Regions from separate parts of the Gilvimarinus sp. DA14 genome, predicted to be linked through region 1. Evidence: predicted binding sites of a transcription regulator. Region 1 holds the regulator's gene; each other region holds the start of a gene.
What was found. The regulator sigma-54, encoded in region 1, starts transcription at its own class of promoters, with help from an activator protein. The targets are predictions, from matches to a motif close to TGGCACANNNNTTGCNNT.
Positions count from the first base shown of each region.

Region 2: flgA (flagellar basal body P-ring formation chaperone FlgA) is a predicted target of sigma-54. The motif match lies at 4,256-4,273, and genes of this name have one in related genera.
Region 3: NHM04_RS00065 (PRC-barrel domain-containing protein) is a predicted target of sigma-54. The motif match lies at 2,156-2,173, and genes of this name have one in related genera.

Region 1 is NZ_CP100350.1:3,332,530-3,340,328, forward strand. Features, by position in the region: gene NHM04_RS14560 (YhdP family protein) at 1-1,027, shown strand, start outside; gene yjgA (ribosome biogenesis factor YjgA) at 1,051-1,569, opposite strand; gene NHM04_RS14570 (HPr family phosphocarrier protein) at 1,575-1,850, opposite strand; gene rapZ (RNase adapter RapZ) at 1,850-2,728, opposite strand; gene ptsN (PTS IIA-like nitrogen regulatory protein PtsN) at 2,734-3,192, opposite strand; gene hpf (ribosome hibernation-promoting factor, HPF/YfiA family) at 3,194-3,484, opposite strand; gene NHM04_RS14590 (RNA polymerase factor sigma-54) at 3,535-5,055, opposite strand; gene lptB (LPS export ABC transporter ATP-binding protein) at 5,193-5,918, opposite strand; gene lptA (lipopolysaccharide transport periplasmic protein LptA) at 5,921-6,442, opposite strand; gene lptC (LPS export ABC transporter periplasmic protein LptC) at 6,429-7,010, opposite strand; gene kdsC (3-deoxy-manno-octulosonate-8-phosphatase KdsC) at 7,013-7,564, opposite strand; gene NHM04_RS14615 (KpsF/GutQ family sugar-phosphate isomerase) at 7,561-7,799, opposite strand, start outside.
Region 2 is NZ_CP100350.1:754,759-762,557, forward strand. Features, by position in the region: gene NHM04_RS03160 (flagellar hook-basal body complex protein) at 1-467, opposite strand, end outside; gene NHM04_RS03165 (flagellar hook assembly protein FlgD) at 508-1,224, opposite strand; gene flgC (flagellar basal body rod protein FlgC) at 1,235-1,675, opposite strand; gene flgB (flagellar basal body rod protein FlgB) at 1,688-2,089, opposite strand; gene NHM04_RS03180 (protein-glutamate O-methyltransferase CheR) at 2,274-3,134, opposite strand; gene NHM04_RS03185 (chemotaxis protein CheV) at 3,204-4,157, opposite strand; gene flgA (flagellar basal body P-ring formation chaperone FlgA) at 4,363-5,073, shown strand; gene flgM (flagellar biosynthesis anti-sigma factor FlgM) at 5,220-5,534, shown strand; gene NHM04_RS03200 (flagella synthesis protein FlgN) at 5,596-6,072, shown strand; tRNA gene NHM04_RS03205 (tRNA-Arg) at 6,161-6,237, shown strand; gene NHM04_RS03210 (16S rRNA (uracil(1498)-N(3))-methyltransferase) at 6,252-6,962, shown strand; gene NHM04_RS03215 (bifunctional diguanylate cyclase/phosphodiesterase) at 6,959-7,799, opposite strand, start outside.
Region 3 is NZ_CP100350.1:9,011-16,809, reverse strand. Features, by position in the region: gene NHM04_RS00070 (endo-1,4-beta-xylanase) at 11-1,690, shown strand; gene NHM04_RS00065 (PRC-barrel domain-containing protein) at 2,248-2,775, shown strand; gene NHM04_RS00060 (PAS domain-containing protein) at 2,941-5,310, opposite strand; gene NHM04_RS00055 (ABC-F family ATPase) at 5,749-7,344, shown strand.

The sequences.
Region 1 (7,799 bases):
AAGCGGTGAGTTGTTCTGGCCCATGGCTGCCGGAGAGCCTTTGCAGCTGGACTTAGTCAGTTTGAATTTACCCGCAAGTTTATTGGAACCCGCTGCGAATGACTCCGAGCAACAGCAGGGTGAAAATGACAATGGCCCGGTGGCAAAGGTGTGGCAGCAGTTGCAAACCTGGCCTGCAGTCGATGTATCTGTGGCGGCGGTAAGTGTAGATGATAAGCCCTATGGTCAGTGGCAGTTCGCTTTTCGCCCAGAGCCGGGACGGCTGAACTTTGTCGATGTGCAAGGCGATATACGGGGTTTGGGTGTGGCTGGCGTAGCGCCGAGCAGTGGTGCGCAAGTGTCTGTATTGTTGAACGAAGAGGGCGTGCAAACTGAGTTACAGGCCCTGCTGAGCGCCACAGATATGGGGCAGGTGTTAAGCGCTTGGGGTGCGCCCGCCAGTATTGAAAGTGAGTCGGCGCGCTATGGTCTGGATTTGGGTTGGCCGGGAGCGCCGCAGGATTTTGCCCTGGCAAAGCTGGTCGGCCAGGTGCAGGCCAATATCGAACAGGGGCGTTTTATTCGCACCAATGCCGGTGCCAGCGAGGGCTTGCTGCGTTTGATGGGGCTGTTTAATTTTGATTCTCTGGCACGCCGGGTGCGCTTGGATTTTTCCGATCTTTATAAAAGCGGATTGACCTTCGACCATATCAACGGTGGCTTAACCTTTGCCAGTGGCACCTTGAATATAACCGAGCCTGTGCAGATGCAGAGCCCGTCGGGGCGGATGCAGCTTTTGGGGGCGGTGGATTTGGTCGAGCAAACCTTGGATACCCGGCTGGTGGCGACCATCCCCATGGGGGGGAATTTAACCGTGATTGCCGCTTTGGCAGCGGGCCTGCCGGCAGCTGCCGGGGTGTTTGTGCTCAGTAAATTATTTGAAGACCAGATGAATAAGGTAACCAGCGTCAGCTACAAAATTAGCGGCAGTTGGGACGACCCGGTATCTGAGTTTGAAGGCGTTGCCGAAGATCTTGGCGCCGAGTGATAGCGGCGCCTTATTTTTTTGAATCAATCGGCCTCGGCCAGAGTGTCGCGTAGGCAGCGAAACAATTTGCGCGCATGGGCGGGCGGTTTATTCTGCGATTTTTCTTTTTGCGCCTGGCGCACCAACTGACGCAGGTGCTGAATATCGACGTTGGGATAGGCTTCGATAAAATCTGACACTGCCTGTTTGTCGCCCGAGAGCATGCGATCGCGCCACTGCTCAATTAAATGCTGACGTTGCACGCTCAAAGAGCCCTGGGCTTTGATCGCCTCCAGACGAGCTTTGACCTCATCGCCATCGACCTTGCGCATCATTTTGCCGATAAACTGCAAATGCCGACGGCGCGCTTCGCGCTGACGAATTCGATGCATCTCGACGATGGCGGCGTGTACTTCCTCTGGCAGCTCGATACTGGCCAGCTGAGTGTCGCTTAATTCGGTGAGCTGTTGTCCCAACTCTTGCAGGGCGTGCATTTCTCTTTTGCGCTGGCTTTTACTGGGGCCTTCGTCAAATTCTTCGTCGTAATCTATTGTATCGTTCACAGCGTTTACTCTTCGTTGAGCTCGTCAAAGCCCGCTTCAATCAGTTGGCATACAGCGTTGAGGGCGTCTTCGGCGCGTTCACCCTCAGCGTGCACACAAATTTCTGTTCCCAGGCCCGCAGCCAGCATCATCAGGGCCATCATGCTGGTGCAATCGGCTCTTTTATCGCAGTGATGTATCTCCACCTTGCAGGGTAGCTCTTTGCCCAGTGCCACCAGCTTGGCCGCGGAGCGGGCGTGAAGGCCTTTGCGATTGACGATGGTGACAGTGCGTTGTGGCATTAATGGGACTCGTGCAAATTGTCATTCAGCTCGCGATGGCGAACCTGAACGTTCTCCAGGCTGCGGCTAAAATGCTGTTGTAGTTTTTCACACAAATACACCGAGCGGTGCTGGCCGCCAGTACAACCGATTGCGATGGTGATGTAGCTGCGGTTGTTGGCTTGGTAGTGTTCCCACCAACGATCCAAAAAATGGCTGATGTCTTGATACATCTGCTGCACCAGCGGTTCCTTGTCTAGAAACGAAATAACGTCGGCGTCTTTACCGGTTTGTCGGCGCAGGTTTGGATCCCAGTGTGGGTTGGGCAGGCAGCGGGCGTCGAACACCAGGTCGGCGTTGTTCGGCGGGCCATGCTTGAAACCGAAAGATTCAAACAGTATCGCCATGCCTTCACTGGCAGGCTCAGCCACTCGGGTTTTAATTAAATCGCGCAGCTGATGCAGATTTAAATCGGTGGTGTTAATGACGATATCGGCGGTATCGCGCATGGGGCCGAGCAGCTGGTGCTCGGTGTTAATCGCCTCATTCAGGTGGCGATGCTTATCGCTCAGGGGATGCTTGCGCCTGGTTTCACTGAAGCGCTGCACAATTTTCTTGGTTTCGGCATCCAGAAACACCACAGTGAATGGCAAATGGGCGTCTTTCAGGGTATGCACCATCTGCGGAAAAATACCCAAGTCTTGCCAGGCGTCGCGAATGTCTATGCCGATGGCAAAGTTCTGATTTTCAGCGTCTTTGTGAACCTGGATTTGCGCCACCAGCGCCGGCAGTAAGCTGACCGGTAGGTTGTCGATACAGTTGTAGCCCGCATCTTCCAGCGCATTCAGGGCTGTACTTTTACCCGAGCCCGATAGCCCGCTGACAATCACTAAATGCATGGTATTTAATCCGGCTGATCTATTGCGGCTTGATACAGCTGCTCTGGCGACTCGGCCCGGCGCAAGGCGTCACGGTAGGGCGCTTCATTTAATGCTGAGGCAAGCGCTGCCAGGGTTTTTAAATGGTCATCTTCGGCTTCGGCCGGAACAAGCATGGCAAATACGACATCCACCGCTTCGCCGTCGATAGCGTCGAAGTCGATGGGCTCTTCAAGGGTGATGAGTGCCCCGAGGGTGGAGTCGCAGCCGGGAATACGGCAGTGGGGAATGGCGATGCCATGGCCGATGCCGGTGGAGCCTAACTTTTCCCGTGCGATAAGCCGCCTGAAAATATCATCGGCATCCATTCCCGGCACCTGCTCGGCAATGGTGTTGGCGAGAATTTCCAGGGCGCGCTTCTTACTCACGCCTTCGATGCGACATAGGGTACGCTGGGGGGAGAGTATTTGATCTATTTGCATGATATCAGCGGTGGCTTTTCAGCTTTTCTTTGTGCTTAATCAACTGGCGATCAAGCTTGTCGGTTAGGGCGTCGATGGCGGCGTAAAGATCCTCGGAGTCAGCGTCGGCAAAAATATCTTTGCCATTGACGTGAATAATAGCTTCGGCTTTTTGGGTGTTTTTTTCGACTTCGAGAATGACGTTGATGCTGGTAATAAATTCGCTGTGGTGGGTCAAACGCTCCAGCTTGGTGTGTACATAGTTATTGATGGCATCGGTAATTTCCAAATGATGACCACTGATGTTCACTTGCATACTAGAGTCCTCTGTTGTCTGGGGCGGCAGTTTGCGCCGCCCCGGAAATGTTACACCAGGCTTTTACGCTCGTTGGACGGCGGAATATTGAGAGATTCCCGGTATTTGGCGATGGTGCGCCTGGCAACCTGAATGCCTTGCTCGGCCAGCATTTGCGTGATCTTGCTGTCGCTGAGGGGCTTTTTCGGGTTTTCGGCGGCAATCAGCTTTTTAATGATAGCTCTAATTGCGGTCGAGGAACATTCACCCCCTGAATCGGTACTGACGTGGGACGAGAAAAAGTACTTCAGCTCGAAAATACCCTGTGGGGTGTGCATATACTTTTGCGTCGTCACCCGCGAGATGGTCGATTCGTGCATTTCTACCAGCTCGGCGATATCGTGCAACACCAGAGGCTTCATGGCCTCGGCGCCATAGTCGAGAAAACCGCGTTGTTTTTCTACGATGCAGGTGGCCACTTTTAACAGGGTTTCATTTCGGCTTTGCAGGCTTTTCAAAAACCAGCGCGCCTCTTGTAAATTGTTCTTTAAAAAGGTGTTTTCGCGGCTGGAGTCGGCGCGTTTTACCAGTGATGCATAGCCCGTGTTAATGCGCAGGCGTGGCGCGATGTCCGGATTTAGCTCCACTGTCCAGCGCCCCTCGCGCTTCTCGACAAACACATCCGGCACCACGTATTCGGTTTCGCGGGTGTCGATAATGTCACCCGGGTGCGGATTGAGGCTCTTTATCAGCGCCACCGCCTGGGCAAGTTCCGGCTCTTTGAGACGGGTTTTACGCATCAATTGGCGGTAATCGCGGCTGCCAAGTAGAGGTAGGTACTGCTGTACGATCAGCTTTGCGGCGTCGAGAAATGGAGTGGATTTATCGAACTGGGACAGTTGCACCAGCAGACAGTCGGTCAGGTTTTCACTGCACACCCCCGAGGGATCAAACTGTTGCAGGCGGCGTTTAACCGCCTGAACTTCGTCTAGCTCAAGCTCTTCGAGGTTTTCGCTGAGGCCTTCGTATATCTCTTCTAGGGTGGTGCTAAGTAGTCCACTGGGCTCGACGGCGTCGATGATTGCCATGGCGATCAGCTCGTCGCGCTCGGACAGGGGCGTGAGATTGAGCTGCCACATCAAGTGATCGTACAGAGATTCGGTGCTGCCACGGCGGCTTTCAAAATCGCTGTCATCGCCTTCGTAATTACTGGCCGGCAGCGCGGGGCCAGAGCTTTCGTAGACGTCATCCCAGCTGGTGTCGACGGGTAGGTCTTGGGGGATGGCCTCACTCCACTCGCTGTCGGCCTGGGGGTCGCCATCGTTGTCACTGCTGTTAGTTGGTGTCTCGGAAGTGGCGTTAGCCGTTTCGCGCGCCTCAGCGGTCTCATGGGTGTCGTTAGCTTCAGAGTTTTTATCGCTCTGTTCGCTGTCGAGGTTTTCCTCCATTTCCAGCATAGGGTTGGAGTCTAGCGCCTCTTGGATTTCCTGTTGTAAATCCAGAGTAGACAACTGCAGCAGGCGAATGGCCTGCTGCAGTTGAGGTGTCATAGTGAGCTGTTGGCCCAGCTTAAGCTGTAGCGATTGCTTCATAATTTTTGATGTTTCTTTCGGGCATTAATCGCAGAGTGTAGTCAGCCTACTGCTCGCAGGCAACACGTTTAAGCAATGTTTATGCCTGAGGCGCAAAAAAATTTAAAAGTCAAGATGGGCTGAGGCGATGTGGGCGCTTAGAGCATGAAGTTTTCGCCCAGATACACTTTGCGTACCTTCGCATTACTGAGGATGTCCTCTGAGTTGCCTTCGGCGATGATATGTCCCTCGGACACAATATAGGCTTTTTCGCAGATGCCCAGCGTCTCGCGCACATTGTGATCGGTGATCAAAATGCCGATATCCCGGTCTTTCAGGTGGCGCACAATCTGCTGAATGTCGCTCACCGAAATGGGGTCGACCCCGGCGAAGGGTTCATCTAGCAAAATAAACGCGGGGTTGGTGGCCAGGGCGCGGGCGATCTCAACGCGGCGCCGCTCGCCGCCAGACAGAGCCATGCCCAGGCTGTCGCGAATGTGAGTGATGTGAAACTCGTGCATCAGAGATTCCAGCTCATCCTTGCGCTGCTCGGCACTGAGATCTTTGCGAGTTTGCAAAATGGCGAGAATGTTATCGGCCACCGAAAGCTTGCGAAACACCGAGGCCTCTTGCGGCAGATAACCAATACCGGCGCGGGCACGCCCGTGAATCGGCAGTGAGGTGAGGTCTTGTTCGTTCAGGCTGACACTGCCGCGATCGGCTTTAACCAGACCTGCAATCATGTAAAAGCAGGTGGTTTTACCGGCGCCGTTTGGGCCCAGTAGGCCGACGATTTCGCCGCTGGAGACGCTGAGGGAAACATCGATAACAACCTGGCGGCCTTTGTAGCTTTTAGCCAGGTTTTGGGCTTTCAGTGTTGCCATGCTTACTGCTCGATTGCCGCCGGTGGAATGGTCATTTGAATACGGTCCTGGCCCTCGGCATCGCTCTGGGCGTTAACCAGCTCTTGGGTCAGATCGTAGTGAATGCTGTGTCCGCGCATAATCGCCCCGTCCTGCTCGAGCTTGGCAGCTTCGGTCATAGAAACGGTGTTGTTGGCGCTGTCATAGACAATTTCGTTGGCTTCGGCACTGACTATGCCGCGTTCGGCGCTGGGCTTTTGTTGGAAGTGAGCAGGTTTGCCCTTGGCGGTGACGACCTTAACGCTGTTGTCGGGGGTAAACTCCACCGTAATGGTGTCTGCTTTTATCAATAGTGACCCCTGTTGTAACAGGGCATTGCCACTGTATGTGATGCGCCCATTTTTCTGGTCGAAGGTTTGGGTGTCGGCCTGCAGCTGGAACGGTTGCTCGCGGTCGTCCGGCAAAGCCTGGGCTTTGAGGGTAAAAAGCAGGGTCGCAAGAAATGCGGCGGTGATAACCGAAAATTGCGATTTAAAGGGGATCATAAAGGCTTTTTACCTCGGCTAACAATTCTATTTGGCCTTCATCCAGGTCGGCATTCAGCCCTGTGGCAGTAGTCTTGCCGCGAGCGCTGAGCATAGTAACAGGTTTGCTTGTGTGGGCGTATTGGCGTTGTGTGTCGATCAGTAAGTCATCGGTGCTGATGGTGACGCGGCCGAACTTCGGGTGATCGCTGTGGGCCGTAACCTCCTGTTCCAGCATTAACGTCTGGTGTTGATTGTCCGCGGTGCCGCGTGCTGCGCTTAAGTACCAAGGAGCTTTACCTTCGCTGTAGAACTCTAACTGCGGGGCGATGATATCGCCGCGGTTTTGTCCTTCCGCCTGATAATAATCGACTCGTTCGGCATGCAGCGTGTGCTTTAAAGTACCGGCGGTGTCGTAGGCGCGATCGCTCATGCCGATGATGTAGGTTTCGGGGGCAATGCTGACGCCTGCTCGGGTATCCGTCTCGCCGAGGTTGATGTCGCGGGGGGAAAACTGCAGTGCGACAAACACTAATAGGGCGCATAGGGCGATGGGGACAAACCAGGTTTTGGGCTGGCGCTGGCGCATCTTTAGCCTCCGGTGTGGCGCGCTATGGCCTGTTCAAAATTGCCTTGCGCTTGCAAAATTAAATCGCAGGCATCGCGCACGGCGCCTTCGCCGCCAGCGCGGTGGCTAATCCAATGGGCGTATTCGGAGACACTGGCATGGGCATTGGGCACGGTAAGCGCTAATCCAACGCGGGTCATGATGGAAAGGTCGGGCCAGTCGTCGCCCATGTGGGCAATTTCTTCGGTTTTCAGGTTTAGTTCGCTAAATACTTCCTGTAGTGCAGCCCATTTGTCTTCGCGGCCCTGAATGAGCAGGTCGATACCCAGTTCGCGGGCGCGGCGGGCGACCACTTCGCTGCTGCGTCCAGTAATAATGGCCACCTGCACCCCGGTGGCCATCAGCGATTTAATGCCTTGGCCGTCCTGGGTGTTGAACGTTTTCATTTCGTTCCCTTGATTGTCGAAGTAAAGGCGGCCGTCGGTGAGCACGCCGTCCACATCCAGAATCAGTAATTTGATGCGCTTGGCCAGCGCCAGGGTTTGTTCAGTCATAGAGTCGCTAAATTCAGTTATAAAACGCCGGCGCGCAGCAGGTCGTGTAAATGGACAACGCCGATGGCGGTTTGATCGTGCGCCGCGACAATCAGCGAAGTGATTTTTCGCTCTTCCATGATTTTAATGGCCTCGGCGGCCAGAGTTTCCTCGTTAATGGTTTGCGGTGCATGGGTCATAACCTCTGCCATGTGAGCGTGCTTGAGGTCGATATTGCGATCGATACAGCGACGCAGGTCGCCGTCAGTAAATACCC
Region 2 (7,799 bases), 1.4 Mb from region 1:
TCCACACCCGTTGTTTGGCGCGGCGCCTGGGTGCTTACATCCACCTGCAAATCACTGAGAATACCGCTGATATTGCCGTCGTCATCGGCGGCATAGCCCTGCAGGTTAAAGCCGGTGTTGGTCACGACAAAACCGTCTTTATCCAAACCAAAAGCGCCAGAGCGGGTAAACAACTGATCACCGCCGTTATCAACGACGAAAAAGCCACCGCCGTTAACCGCCAAATCCAGCTGATTATCGGTAAAGTTCAAATTGCCCTGACTAAACTGCTGGCGAATATTCTGTACCGTTACCCCGGCACCTGGTGTATTCGAGGTGCTGCCCAGCAGCGAGCTGGCGTAGACATCGCCGAACTCGACCCGAGAGGTTTTAAACCCCGTGGTGCTGGCGTTTGCAATATTATTGCCCGTGACTTCTAAGTCTGTATTGGCGGCACGAATACCGCTTAGCGCTGTGTTAAATGGCATGGTTTTGCTTCTCCCGTATTAGGAACACCACAGATTTTAATTAGTTAAATTGCGTTACTTGGCCGATATCCACGGCGCCCACCCCGGCGAGGTTAAGAATAATTTCGCCGTTCGTACCCAGAGTTACACTATTGACATTGGCGCTTAGTGAGGTCGCCAGCTGCTCGGTTTGGCCATCGACATTGGCGTTGACCTCAAAGCGGTAATCACCTGCCGAAGCGGCCTCCTCTCCCATGCTCCAATCCAGCAGCTCACCGTTCACCTCCATGTACTGACCATCCCAGCGGAACACCAGCTCACCGGCGGGCTGCGACCCCAGAGGGACCTGCCCCACCAGGGAACCGCCCTCGTCGTAAATATTGACCCGTAAATCCGAGGTAGACTGCTCCAGATCGACCGAACCGGCCACGATGCCGCCTGGCATCAGCTGTGTGGTTTCAGTTGGCACGGACACAGATGTGCCCACCAGACTGGAAGCCTGCAATGCCTGGTTCGACATAAAGCTGCCGCTAAAGGCCTCGAACTGACTGTTGAGTTTTTCCAGGCCTTCCACGGAACTAAACTGAGCCAGCTGGGCGATAAACTCACTGTTTTCCTGCGGGTTCAGCGGGTCCTGATTGTTCATTTGGGTAATCATGAGCTCAAGAAAGGCCGATTGCCCCAGCTCGTTGGTTTTGGTTTCGGGCTCTTTCTCTTTAATACTCAAATTACTGAGAATATTGGCCGCCGCACTGCCATCATTGTTGACTGTGGTCATTAGCGTTTCCTCACTGCCCCATGGTCAGAACGCGCTGGGCCATTTGCCGGGCGGCGTTCATCACCTCGACATTCACCTGAAAAGAACGCGAGGCCGAGATCATGTTGGTCATTTCTTCAACCACATTAACGTTGGGATAAAACACATACCCCTCTTCGTCGGCGAGTGGATGATTAGGCTCGTAGCGCTGCTCGTAGGGCGCATCACTTTCAACCACACCCATCACCTGCACCCCGGCACTAGCGCGCTGGTCAGCGCCGTCAATGGCGAGCCCTTGGCTCATGGCATCGCGAGCCAAGGCCGCAAATACAGGCTGCCTGGAGCGGTACACATCGCCGGCACTGGAAGCCGCCGACTGTGCGTTGGCCAGATTACTGGCAGTGGTATTAAGACGCAGACTCTGTGCATTCATGCCGCTGCCGGCCACATCAAAAATATTCGCGAGTGACATATAAGCCTCCTGTTATTGGCCGGTAAGGGCTTTGCTCAGCCCTTTGAACTTTTTGTTCAGCATCATAAAGCTGGCCTGAAAATCTAAAGCGTTTTTCATAAATTCAGCGTGTTCCACCTGGTCTTCCACGGTGTTGCCATCGATGGAGGGCTGCTGGGGAGTGCGATACAACAGGTGTTGGCTGGAAGGCGAACCGTTATTGAGCTGCAGGTGTCCCTCGGCGGTCTGCGCCATAGACACCGTGCGTGAGCCGCCGGTGTGCTCGGCCAGCACTGATTTAAAATCAAAATCGCGCGCTTTGAAGCCGGGGGTGTCTGCATTAGCCAGGTTATTCGCCAACACCTCGGCACGACGCGCTCTGAGCGCCAGTGCCGGTTCGTGAATGCCTAAGGCCTGCTGAAAGGAGATTGCCATTGCCGCACCTGTTAAAAAATAAGTTCTGAGGAACCTATAGCACAGGCTGTGCCAGCAACAACAAAACCACTCAAGATATTGATTTATATATGTTTTTTAAATTTTCAAATGGTGACCTGGAGCAAAGCGGGAGAGGCGGGCACGGCAAAGCGGTAAGCAGTTGCCGCTTTGCCGATTGAGAGAACTACAGTGCGCGATAGAGGATTCCGGGCTCGCAACGAACCATCTCAAACAAATGCCCAAGCTGCCCTACCCCCTCTGAAGATCCCAAAAAAAGTACCCCGCCAGGTTTGAGGCTGGCGTGGATTTTCTGCAGAATTTTGGCTTTCAGCTCGGCGTTAAAGTAAATCAGGACATTGCGGCAAAACACTACGTCAAACCGACCGAGTGCGGCGTAGGAATCGAGCAAATTTAACGGTCGAAACTCGATCTTGTCTCGCAAAATGGGCTTGACCCGCCAGCGACTGGCATCGACAGCGTCGAAAAACATATCCCGGCGCTCCGGCGATAAACCTCTCATCACGGATAATCGGTCATATTCGCCCAGGCGCGCCTGCTGCAAAACAATCGAAGAAAGGTCAGTCGCGACAATTTGCACCGGTCGGCTCAGGGTGCCCATGGCTTTGCGCTTGTACTCTTCGACCGTCATGCTCAAAGAGTAAGGCTCCTGGCCAGAAGAACAGGCTGCCGACCAAATACGCACAGGCCCGTACATGCGATTAGCCGGCGCCATTAGCTCCGGCAATAACTTGTTTTTTAAATGCTCAAAAGGATAGGTATCGCGAAACCAAAACGTCTCGTTAGTGGTCATCACATCGATAACCTGATCACGCAGACTGCGATTCGAATTGCGTTTTAACTCGGTGATAAGCTCGCCGAAGCTGTGCAGCCCGTGCTCCTCCAGCAACCGTCGTACCCGGTTGGTGACCAGGTATTGCTTATTTTCTCCCAGCGCAATGCCACAGGCATCCTGCAAAAACTGGCGGAAGTGATCAAACTCCGCCTGCTCCATTTGCTGCTCAGAACCTCGGAACTGGCTACTCATAAACGACCCTGCCTGACACGTTCGCCTAGCGAACGTTTTAGATGAACTAAAGCGTCTAATTCGCTGATTTTACTCACTTTCAGACAAAAGATCTTCACCGGTAATAGCCAGTACCCGATCGTTGACTCGCTTGGCCAATTCATCCGGGTGAAACTTGGCCAGAAAATCGTCCGCCCCTACCTTTTTCACCATGGCGGCATTAAATACACCGCTTAAGGACGTGTGCAATATAATGAACATATCCTTCAACTGGGGGTTTGCTCGCACTTCGGCGGTGAATGTATAACCATCCATCTCCGGCATTTCAATATCTGAGATAATCATAATCAGCTCATTGAGCGGGTCCTTGCCATCCTCCAGCAGTGAATGCAAAAACTCAATCGCCTCCCGGCCGTCTTTCTTCACGGTGGTGGCTATACCCATGGATTCCACCACCCGCTGAATTTGTTTTCGGGCAATGGTGGAGTCGTCCACGATCAAAATCTGCTTCTTGACTACGCGCTCACTCAGGCCATCTTCCACCACCCCGGCGCTGATCGTTTCGCTGATGGGCGAAACCTCGGCGAGGATTTTTTCAACATCGACAATTTCCACCAGCTTGTCATCTACTTCTGTCACCGCGGTCAAGTAGTGCTCTTTACCTGCCCCCTGCGGCGGCGGGTGGATGTCACCCCAGTTCATATTGACGATGCGCTCGACGCCGCGAACTAAAAAGCCCTGCGAAGTCCGGTTGTATTCGGTGATAATCACAAAGCAGTTTTCGATATCTTCCAACGGCTTGCGACCGATCGCGAGGTTCATATCCAAAATCGGAATAGTGCCGCCGCGAATATGCGCAACGCCGCGCACAACACCACTGCGCCCCGGTATTTCATTCAGCTTGGGGCACTGTAATACCTCTTTTACCTTGAAGACATTGATGCCGTAGAGTTGCTGGCCCGAGAGCCGGAACAACAACAGCTCCAGCCGGTTTTGCCCCACCAATTGGGTTCTTTGATTGACGCTATCTAGTACACCAGCCATACGGACCTCATTATTACGCTAAAGAATGGGGGCCACCCTCACTCAATTATTATCGGTTCAGCTGTCGCTGCCAGTTTAGGTTTAAGACTTTCGTCTGCAGGCACAAACCTTGCTAATTCAACCGTATTAACCAGTTATCGGCTGAAATTTGACGGAGTTTAGCTGTTATTAAAGCATCGCGCCGTCTTTATTAGGATAGGACACTATGACGCTGGTACGAAATTTTTGCGCCATTATCTTGCTGGTCGTCACCGCAGGCAGCGTCAAGTCGCTACAGGCCGCTGAGCATCATGACTTAAGCGCCCTGCTAAAACAGGCGCACAACTACCTGCAGCGGCATTATGGCGAGCACTCCGAGCGAGTCGAAATCGACGTTGCGGCGCTGGACAGACGCCTAAAACTGGCCAATTGCTCGCAACCCATAGATTTCGAGGTGCGCGATTTAACCGGCGACGGCGGCTCTGTTAGTGTCCTGGCACGCTGCGACGGCCAGGCCCCATGGAAAATTTATCTGGGAGCCCAGGTGGATATTTACCGCCAAATTCTCGTCGCTCGCCGAGGAATGGGGCGACAAGAGGTCATCAGCCAGAGCGATCTAGAAATAGTCATGATGCCGGGTTCCGATCTCAGGTCTGGCTACTTTACGGACAACCAGAGGTTGATTGGCAAACAGCTCAAGCGTCCTATAGAAGCCGGCGAACCCTTTCGCCCAGCGCTGGTTGAGGAGCCACTGGCGATCAACCGAGGCGATGTGGTCACTTTAGAGTCGGGCAGTGGCGCCATTAGTGTCGCCACACAGGCCGAGGCCCTGTCGAGTGGCCGCATCGGTGAGCAGATTCGGGTGCGTAATTTGAGCTCAGAGCGTATCATTCGCGCCCATATCGTCTCGCAAGGGCGGGTCGCGGCCAACTTTTAGCCATAAAGTGGGCAGTGGTGCACAAAAAAGTTATTAATCGCACTAAAGTTATCGAGACCCCCGCCGATAGCGGATAAGCGAGACGTGCAACTGCCGTCTCGTGACATAAGTTTCGGTCATGTAATTAATGTAAGGTTGGGAAAATTATGGCTATCGATACCAGTAACACCGTAAAGCCGGGCAGCACACTTACCCAAAGGGGCAGTGGCACCTCAAACACGGCAAACCGCAGCGACGCGGGCAACCGTGCAACTCAAAGTCCGGAAAGGAGTTCGGAGAGCGTGGTGTTAAGCTCCGAGGCCCAGAGCCTGAATAAACTTGAAGCAGCAATTGGCAGTGCATCCGAGGTTAACAGCGACAAAGTATCCGCTGTTAAACAGGCGATTGCCGAGGGCCGCTTCGAAATTAACGCTGAGCGCCTGGCCGAAGCCATGCTGGCGCAAGACGACCTGCTCGGCTAACACTAAAAGCCTGGATTGAGGTGGCCCCAACCTACCTCACTCCTCGCCCGAGGTATAACTTATGTCAGTCAATCCCCAACTTGTGCGGGAAATGCTCGCACGCGACCAACAAGCTGCTGAGCAACTGTTAACTCTATTACAGCAAGAGTCAGAAATCCTTAAGCAGCGTGATCATGAGGCGCTCGCTACGTTGGTAGAAGCCAAATCGGAATACATCAATATTCTCGAGGCGCATGCCGGCGAACGAACCGCGCTACTGAAAAGCTTATCGCTACCTGCCGACAGTAACGGCTGGTTAAGCTATATGCAAAATCAAACTGAATTAACACCTATGATTTCCGCTTGGGAAGAGCTCCAGCAAACACTGGCGCACTGCAAAAAGCGCAATGAGATCAATGGTAAGTTGATTGGCCGCTCGCAGCAGACCCTTAAACGCTTAGTCAATTTAATCAAAGGTAAAACGGAATCCAGCGAGCTGTACAACGCCAAAGGCGGCACCACTAATAGCTCTTTGTCCAATACTGTTGTCAAAGCCTGACCATATGTTGGGGCATGGCGTTAACGGGCAATTTTTTTTACAATAGCGCCCCGTTGTTTGAGGCGCACAAAATGCCCTTAGCCAATATGCCCCGGTAGCTCAGTTGGATAGAGCAGCCGCCTCCTAAGCGGCAGGTCGGACGTTCAAATCGTCTCCGGGGCGCCACTTTTAAGGCGCCTATGAACCTAATTCTGCTATTACCCGAAGATTTACGCTCAGAAAACATCGCCGAGATTCGTGATGCGCGGCGCATCGAACATATCACCCGTATACAAAAGGCGCGTATCGGCGACAGTTTAAAAGTTGGTTTACTGGGCGGCCATATCGGCAGCGGGATTATCACCAAGCTCAGCACAGAAGCCATCACCTTGGCCATTGAGCTAAACCAAGCGCCCCCTTGCGCGGCAAAAATACGCGTTATCCTCGGGCTTCCCCGCCCCCCGATGCTCAAACGCAGCCTGCAAAATATGGCCGCCTTGGGAATAAAAGATATCGTATTACTGCAAAGTGCACGGGTAGAGAAAAGCTACTGGCAGTCCCCGCAGTTAACACCACAGAAGTTAACCGAGGAGCTAATCCTGGGCCTGGAACAAAGCTGTGACACACAATTACCGCAAATAACCTTTGCCAAGCGGTTTCGTCCTTTTATAGAAGATCAGCTTGAAAACTATTGCGGTGAAGATAAAAAGCTGATCGCTCACCCCTATGTTGAGCACCCCTGCCCTTACCAGATACAAGAACCTCTGGTTTTAGCCATTGGGCCAGAGGGTGGCTTTCTCGATAAAGAACTGAATAGTTTTTGCCAAAGAGGCTTTCAGGGGGTTACTCTGGGGCCACGCATACTGCGTGTGGAAACAGCCATTCCGTATTTGCTTGGGCGCTTGAGCTAAGCCTTATCCGCAAGGAACGACTCAAACCGATCTTTTCCCACCGCAGGGCTGAAATAAAAGCCCTGATAACAGTGACAGCCATAATCGCGCAGAATATCGAGCTGCTCTAACTGCTCAACCCCTTCTGCTACAATTTCGAGCTCCAACAAGCGCCCCATGGTAATAATGGTTTCGACCAGCACTCGATCACTGTGATCAACGATAATATCGCGGATAAAACTCTTATCAATTTTTAGTGTTGCTACAGGCAAGCGCTTTAAGTAACTAATAGACGAATACCCGGTGCCGAAATCATCCAAGGAAAAGCTTACCCCGTGGGCTTGTAAGCGGGTCATAGTGGCAATGGTTTCATCTACCTGCTGAATGACAATACCTTCGGTTACCTCCATATCCAACACATCGAAGGGCAAGTGGTATTTATCCAATGTTTGTATAACATCATCGGCAAAGCGATCGCGACGAAATTGCCGTGGGCTGATATTAACACTAAGCCTCATACCTTCACGCCAAAGCCCCCGGTCAATCCAAGACTCTAAGTCGCTGCAGGCCTGCTCAATAACCCAATGTCCTACTTGTAAAATCAAACCGGACGTTTCCAGCACTGGAATAAACTCCAGCGGGGAAACATTTCCCTTTTCCGGATGATGCCAGCGCAAGAGAGCCTCAGCGCCAACCACATTGCCAGTAACTACATCAATTTTAGGCTGATAATGCAGGGCAAACTGACGGTCCTCGAGCGCGCGATGTAAATCGCCCTCCAGCACCAATTGACGACTAACCTTATGCGCCATTTCTTCGTTAAAGAACTCAATCGCATCGCGCCCAGTCTCTTTCACT
Region 3 (7,799 bases), 630 kb from region 1:
GGAGTTAGCCATGACAAATCGAATAAATTTACTGTTTGCCGCCTCGGCACTTGCCACCGCAAGCGCCGCACACGCTATTACCGACGGCTCTGGCGAAGCCACTATTAACGTCTCAAACCAATGGGGATCCGGTTACTGCGCCGACGTCGCCGTTGCCAACAACGGCAGTGCAAACATCACCAACTGGACCGTCGGCCTGGGCCTGAATGGCGCCAATATTACCAACCTTTGGAACGGTAACCTAAGCGGAGACAGCGTTTCACCCGCGCCCTACAATGCCAATATCTCCCCCGGCAGCAGCACAAGCTTTGGCTTTTGCGCTGATGGCAATGCGACTCCTACGCTTATCAGCCTTAGTGTTGAGGGCGGCGGCTCTGCCAGCTCAAGTTCGAGCTCAAGCTCAAGCAGTTCGAGCAGCTCAAGCAGTTCGTCCTCCGCTGACACTGGCAACAACAGCATTACCGTGCGTATGAGCGGTGTTGTAGGCGATGAAAGCGTCAGCCTGGAAATTGGCGGTCAGACGATCGAGACCTGGACCCTCAGCATCGGCATGCTGGACTATACCGTCAATACCGATGCCACTGGCGAGCTGCGCGTCGCCTTCACCAACGACTCGGGTGACCGCGATGTGCAAGTGGACTATGTAATGGTCAACAACGTCACCTACCAGGCCGAAGACCAGGAAGATAATACCGGCGCCTGGGACGGCGAATGCGGCGCGGGCTCGTATTCGGAGATGCTGCACTGCAGCGGCTCAATTGGCTTTGGTAATCCGTTCAACGGCAGCTCGTCGTCAAGCTCCAGCAGCTCTTCAAGCGGTAATCCAGGTAACCCCGATTTCCCCGAGTTTTTTGTGGGCAATATCACCACCAACGGCAGTGTCAGATCGGACTTTACCCAGTACTGGGATCAGATCACCCCCGAGAACGAGGGCAAGTGGGGCTCGGTAGAGGGAACCCGCGACCAGTATAACTGGGGACCTTTGGATGACATTTACGATTATGCCCGCGCCAGTGGCATTCCGGTTAAAGCGCACGTACTGGTGTGGGGCAGCCAACGCCCAAGCTGGATTGATGGGCTGAGTGCCGCCGAGCAGCGCGCGGAAATCGAAGAATGGATTGTCGATTACTGCGAGCGCTACCCCGACACCGAAATGATTGACGTGGTTAACGAGGCCTTACCTTCGCACGCCCCGGCCAATTACGCCGAAAACGCCTATGGCAGCGACTGGATTACCGAGTCATTCCGCTTAGCGCGCGAACACTGCCCCAACGCGGTTCTGATTTACAACGACTACAACTTTATGACTTGGGACACAGATGCCATCATCGCTATGATTCGCCCAGCGGTTAACTCAGGCTACGTCGATGCCTTGGGCCTGCAAGCCCACGGCCTTTACAACCCCCGCGTCTGGAGCGCACAGGAAATTGAAGACAAGTTGGATCAGATAGCATCACTCGGGTTGCCTTTGTATATTTCCGAGTACGACATTCAAGAGTCCAACGACCAGCTGCAACTGGAGTACATGCGGACTCACTTTCCCATCTTCTACAACCACCCCAATGTCGCCGGCATTACCCTGTGGGGCTATGTGGTTGGCGCCACCTGGCGCGAAGGTACGGGCCTAATGACCAGCAACGGCCAGCAGCGTCCGGCTATGCAATGGTTAATGGAGTATTTGAATCGGTAATGCTGGATTAGCGATAACCCGGAAAAGGAGTTCCACTGCTTAAGCCCTGTGAAAGCGGGGCTTTTTATTTGGTGTCAGATGTCTGAGGTCGGACGTCTGATCCAGAGGTAAAGCGAACCTTTCTCGGCTAACAATCTATTGTCGGGAAAAGTGATCTTCCGCCGAAGGTGTTTTATCGGGTTTTATACCACTAATAAGAACAGCTCCTCCAGTTTCGACATTCATCACTAAACACCAATGAACGAGTTGGCATTCAAAAATTTGGCAAGAATCAAAAAAAGCCAATCACCATGTTCTCACTCCTCTATTGTCTTGCTGTTAATCCATCCCTCTAAATCGGTTGACTAAATTTTCTTTCTTATTCGTTTCGCCTGGCGATTAGGGCCCTTGGCAACGCAGATTCTTATTTCAACATCCATCCTCAACCTAACAAAGAGGTAATGACTCGCCAATAAATTTTAACTGTGGCACGCCAGTTGCGATGCGTTAATTAACTTCGATGAAAGAAGGATTTTTAACTCAATCAAAGCAAAATTTTTCATTTTAGGAGATTTGGTATGAAATATTTTCAAAAGTTAGCGCTTCCCGCCGTACTTGCAACGTCAATTGCTAGCTCTGCTTTCGCGGCAGAAGGCCTCTACTCCATGAGCGACCTTGAAGAAGCCAAAGTGTACGACAGTGCCGGCGAGGAAGTGGGTGAAGTTGAAGACATTCTGCTGGGCAACAACATGTCAGTGCACTCGTTGGTTATCGAGACTGGCGAGGTGATGGGTTTGGGCGGTAATGAGCTTGTGATAAAGCGTGGTTCGTTCACTGTGGTTCCCAAACCTGACCATAAAAACTTTGACGAAATAGAGTACAAAGTTCATTTGGAAATGACTCAGAGCGAGCTTAAAGCTCAGCCCGAGTACACTGAGGACTGGTGGAACAAGACCAGCGCTGCCCTGCAACGAGCCTGGGAAAAAACCAAAGACGTTAGCGAAAGCGCTTGGGAGAACACCAAAGAAGCCACCTCTTCAGCATGGCATGATATAGAAGAAGGCGCTGAAGACCTCGGCGACGAGATCGAGAAAAAAATGGATTAAGCTAAACTCTTGGCGAAAAAGGGCCAAACGGCCCTTTTTCATCCTGCCGGCTCCAGAGATTCAGGCACGCAGGCTACGTCGGAAACTTCTTATCTTAGCGACTTTGATCTCGGCAGCATTGCCTCAGCCCTGCGCTTAAAGATTCTTCAATTCTAATTGACCACTTTAAACATTATTAAGAATAGCCATAAGCTCATTGATCACTACAGGTTTAACCAAGTGGTGGTCGAAACCCGCGAGCTTGGAACGCTCCCGATCTTCACTTTTTCCATAACCGGTGAGTGCAATTAATGTTACTCCGGCAGCGCATGATGCCTGGCGAATCTTTCTAGCCAATTCATAACCATCCATATCGGGCAAGCCGATGTCTAAAATCATGACTTGCGGTACGGACTCCTGCATTTGTTTCAGTGCTGTATGACCTCTGTCATCAACTCTAGGTCGATGTCCGTGTACCTCAAGCAACATGGACAATGCTTCAGCAGCATCGACATTGTCATCCACGATTAAAATATCGAGCGAGCCGGAGTTAGATGTGTTGTTGGCGCTAATGTTTGGTTTTGACACCTGTGATTGCAAAGAGCGCGGCAGTGTTACTTTGAATAGGCTGCCCTTATTTACCCCTTCGCTCTGCGCTACCACACTGCCGCCGTGTAGCTCGACCAGGCTTTTAACCAGCGCCAAGCCTAAACCTAGCCCACCTTGGGCACGGTCCGGCGAACGCTCTGCCTGGGTAAACAACTCGAACACATAGGGCAGTAACGTTTTATCAACGCCAATACCATCGTCCTGCACCGTGATCTGGATATGCTCCGCATCAGCCTCAAGGCGCAACCATATATTGCCTTGCTCCGGGGTATAGCGGTTGGCATTGTTAAGAATATTGGCTACCACTTGGGTTAACCGAGTGCGGTCGCCCTCAACGATGGGCTGGTTTTCGTGTAGCTCAATATGTAACTTTTGCCGCTTCTGCTCAATCATGGCACTGACCTGCTCCAGGGCGTCGTCCACAATTGCCTTGAGGTTTACCGGTTGCCGCTGCAGTGTCACTAACCCCCGGGTAACGCGTGAAACGTCGAGAAGATCATCCACCAAGCCTGTCATATGGCCGACCTGGCGGGAGATTATGTCGGCCGTTTTTTTCACTATGGAGGGATCTGTCCGGGAGTGCTTCAGCAATTCGGCCGCAGAGCCTATGGGTGCCAGCGGGTTACGTAGCTCGTGGGCAAGCATGGCCAGAAATTCATCTTTACGGCGATTAGCCGCCTTGAGCTCTTCTTGCGCTTTTTCAATGTCATGAATATCGGTATTGGTGCCGAGCCATTGCAAAATACTGCCATTTTCATCACGCAGTGGAGTAGCGCGAGTAAAAAAGGTGCGGTATTCCCCCGCGGCAGAGCGCAGCGGAAAGCTCATTTCAAACGGCTGTCCGGTATCGAGACTGTGCTGGTATCTCGCCAATACTTCCGGCAAGCGCTCAGGGTCGTGCAGGCTCTGCCAGCCCCAGCCTGCCATGTCGTTTGGAGTGGCCCCGGTGTATTCGTACCAGCGATCGTTAAACCATAAAATCTGCCCGTCGGGTTCAGCCAGCCAAGCCAGGTGCGGCAGTGTATTAGCCATTTGTCGCAAGCGCTTTTCACTTTCGCGCAAGGCCTGGGTCGCTTTTACCACCTCGGTTACATCACTGCCCTCAATAAAAATACCGGTTATCTCACCGTTTGAGTCGCGAATAGGTTGGTAGATAAAGTCTATAAAATATTGGTCAAGCTCATCGCCCTGTGAACCACGTAACTTTACCGGTACTGCTCGCCCCACATAGGGCTCACCTGACTGGTAAACCCTATCAAGCAGCTCGTACAAGCCCTGCCCTTCAATTTCAGGCAGCGCCTCGCGCACCGGCTTACCCAGCAATTCTCGGTGCCCTACCAGCTGATGGTAAGCCTCGTTTGCTAACTCAAACACATGGTCTTGATCCCGCAATACCGCCATAATACCGGGCGCCTGCTGAAATAGCTGGCGCAGATGCTCGTTCTCATTTTTGCGTTGGCGGGCGGCTAAAACCTGCTGTGTGGTTTCAGTACAAGCGCAATACATTCCCGCGACTTTGCCGCTCTCATCATAGATAGAAGAATAGGAAAAAGTGAACCACGCCGACTCTTTATAGCCCTTGCGTGTGAGGGTCAACGGCAGGTTTTCGTAAAATGAAGACTGGCCGGCCATGGCTTGCTCTACTATGGGCAAAATATCGTCCCATATTTCCGACCACACCTCTTCAAACGGACGCCCCAGCGAGGCGGGATGCTTGTTAGCTAACATCTCTACATAAGCATCGTTATACAACAATGCCAATTGCGGCCCCCAGGCCAAAAACATCGGAAACTTGGAGTTCACGATCAAGCTGGTTACTGTGCGCAACACTTGCGGCCAAGTGTCGGGATGGCCTAACGGTGAGTCGCTCCAGTCGTGAGAGCGCATCAAAGAGGCAACCGCGCCATCGCCAAAGTAAGCCGCCGCGGATAAGGGGGGTGTAGGCATGTATTCTCGCAGAGAGGATTATTGAAATTCGCACCAGTATATAGTTGATAGACCGTGTCTGCACGCCGCTCGCGGCAACGCTCAAACTATCAGGAAGTGCTATCAACTTGCCCTCAGGCCTGCTCGCCAATGAGGCAATCAAGGCTTCTACAGCCCCCGCGATTATAGCCCCCACACAAGCCGCGTAAGCGAGCGAGGCGATTACTGGATTCAATCAAATCGAGCGAGGCGGCTTGCTTAATAGCTTTTGGCGATTGGGCCCAACAACCCCCGCCGTACTGCACCGAATGCGGCAAAAGACCTTGCCTGTCATTCTTTTACCGTTGATGTCTCACCCTACATCTGGGACAATCGCGCGCCTTTGCGATTGCTTAGCCCGATAGGCCGAAAACACCTCACAGCAACCGCCCACCTTTTCTTTCTACCACAGGATCTCCCGTGCTCACTACCGCCAATATTACCATGCAGTTCGGCGCCAAGCCGTTGTTTGAAGACGTTTCGGTCAAATTCGGCAATGGCAACCGCTATGGTCTGATCGGCGCCAATGGCTGCGGCAAATCCACCTTTATGAAAATTCTGGGGGGCGACCTGGCGCCCAGTGCGGGTAATGTCTCGCTGGACCCGGGCGAGCGTATCGGTAAGCTGCGCCAGGACCAATTTGCCTTTGAACAGTATGCAGTCGTCGACACCGTGATTATGGGCCACGCCGAACTGTGGGCCGTTAAAGAAGAGCGCGACCGTATTTACAGCCAGGCCGAAATGAGCGAAGAAGACGGCATTCGCGTCGCGCACCTGGAATCCGAATTTGCCGAAATGGACGGCTACACCGCCGAATCGCGCGCGGGTGAGCTGTTAATTGCCCTGGGCATTGGCACCGAGCAGCATTTTGGCCCCATGAGCGAAATCGCCCCCGGCTGGAAGCTGCGTGTGCTGTTGGCCCAGGCGTTGTTTTCCGACCCGGATGTACTGCTGCTGGACGAGCCCACCAACAACCTGGACATTCACACCATTCACTGGCTGAGCGAAACCCTTAACCAGCGCAACAGCACCATGGTGATTATCTCGCACGATCGCCACTTTCTAAACAGCGTATGCACCCATATGGCTGACGTGGACTACGGCGAAATTCGCCTCTACCCCGGCAACTACGACGACTACATGACCGCCGCCACCGCCGTGCGCGAACGTCAGTACGCCGACAACGCCAAAAAGAAAGAGCAAATTGCCGAACTGCAGGCCTTTGTCAGCCGCTTCTCGGCCAACGCCTCCAAAGCCAAGCAGGCTACCTCGCGCGCCAAGCAAATCGACAAAATTCAGCTGGAGGACATTAAACCTTCAAGCCGCGTAAACCCGTACATTCGCTTTGAGCAAGAAAAGAAACTGCACCGCCTGGCGCTGGAAGTGCACAACTTGAGCAAAGGCTTTGACGAAGGCCCGCTGTTTAAACCCTTTGATCTGATGGTCGAGGTAGGCGAGCGCATTGCCGTCATCGGCGAAAACGGCGCAGGTAAAACCACCCTGCTGCGCACCCTGCAAGGCGAGCTCACCCCCGATGCCGGCACCGTTAAATGGTCCGAAAACGTCAACATCGGCTACTACGCCCAAGACCACAGCAGCGAATTTGCCAACAACGAAACCTTGTTCGACTGGATGAGCCAATTCAAACCCGTTAATGGCGATGAACAACTTATACGCGGCACCCTGGGGCGTTTACTGTTTTCCAACGACGACATTAACAAGCGGGTACAGGTAATCTCCGGTGGCGAGCAAGGCCGCATGATCTTCGGCCGCTTAACCCTGCAAAAGCCCAACGTTATGCTGCTGGACGAGCCCACCAACCACCTAGATATGGAATCCATCGAATCGCTCAACCTGGCGCTTGAAAATTACCCAGGCACGCTTATTTTTGTCAGCCACGACCGCGAGTTTGTCTCGTCACTGGCCACGCGCATTTTGGAAATTACCGATAATAAGATTATCGACTTTTCTGGGACTTATGATGAGTATTTGGCGAGTAAGGGGTTGCAGGGCTAAGATTTTCAATTGGGTAACTTATACGTTAAGAGAAGAAATATTTATTTCGCTTTTAATATGCCCGTGTCGCCGAGCGTTGTGAGTTACTTTTTTCGGCAAAAAGTAACGCCGCCGTTCCTGCGCATCCATGCGCCCACGGCATTAGTGAATCCCTTCACGTCAAAACCTCGCCCAACAACTGGCCCCTTCGGGGTGCCCTCCCTACAGCCAATTTTAGCGGTCGGTCTAAACCGCACACAGCCCAGGCTGGCCTCTCTGTTTCTTTGCAACATTCACCTTCTCCATGTGCGCTTAGACCTTTCGCGCTCATCCAGAGCACTCACCCCCTAAAATTGGCCTCCGCTCGGCTCAGTCGTAACCGGGCGAAACCCCATCGAATCCACGATTATGACTTCGCAGGGCTAAAAGACAACTTTCTAAATCAAAAATCAAAGACCTGACACCAGAGTTCGCTA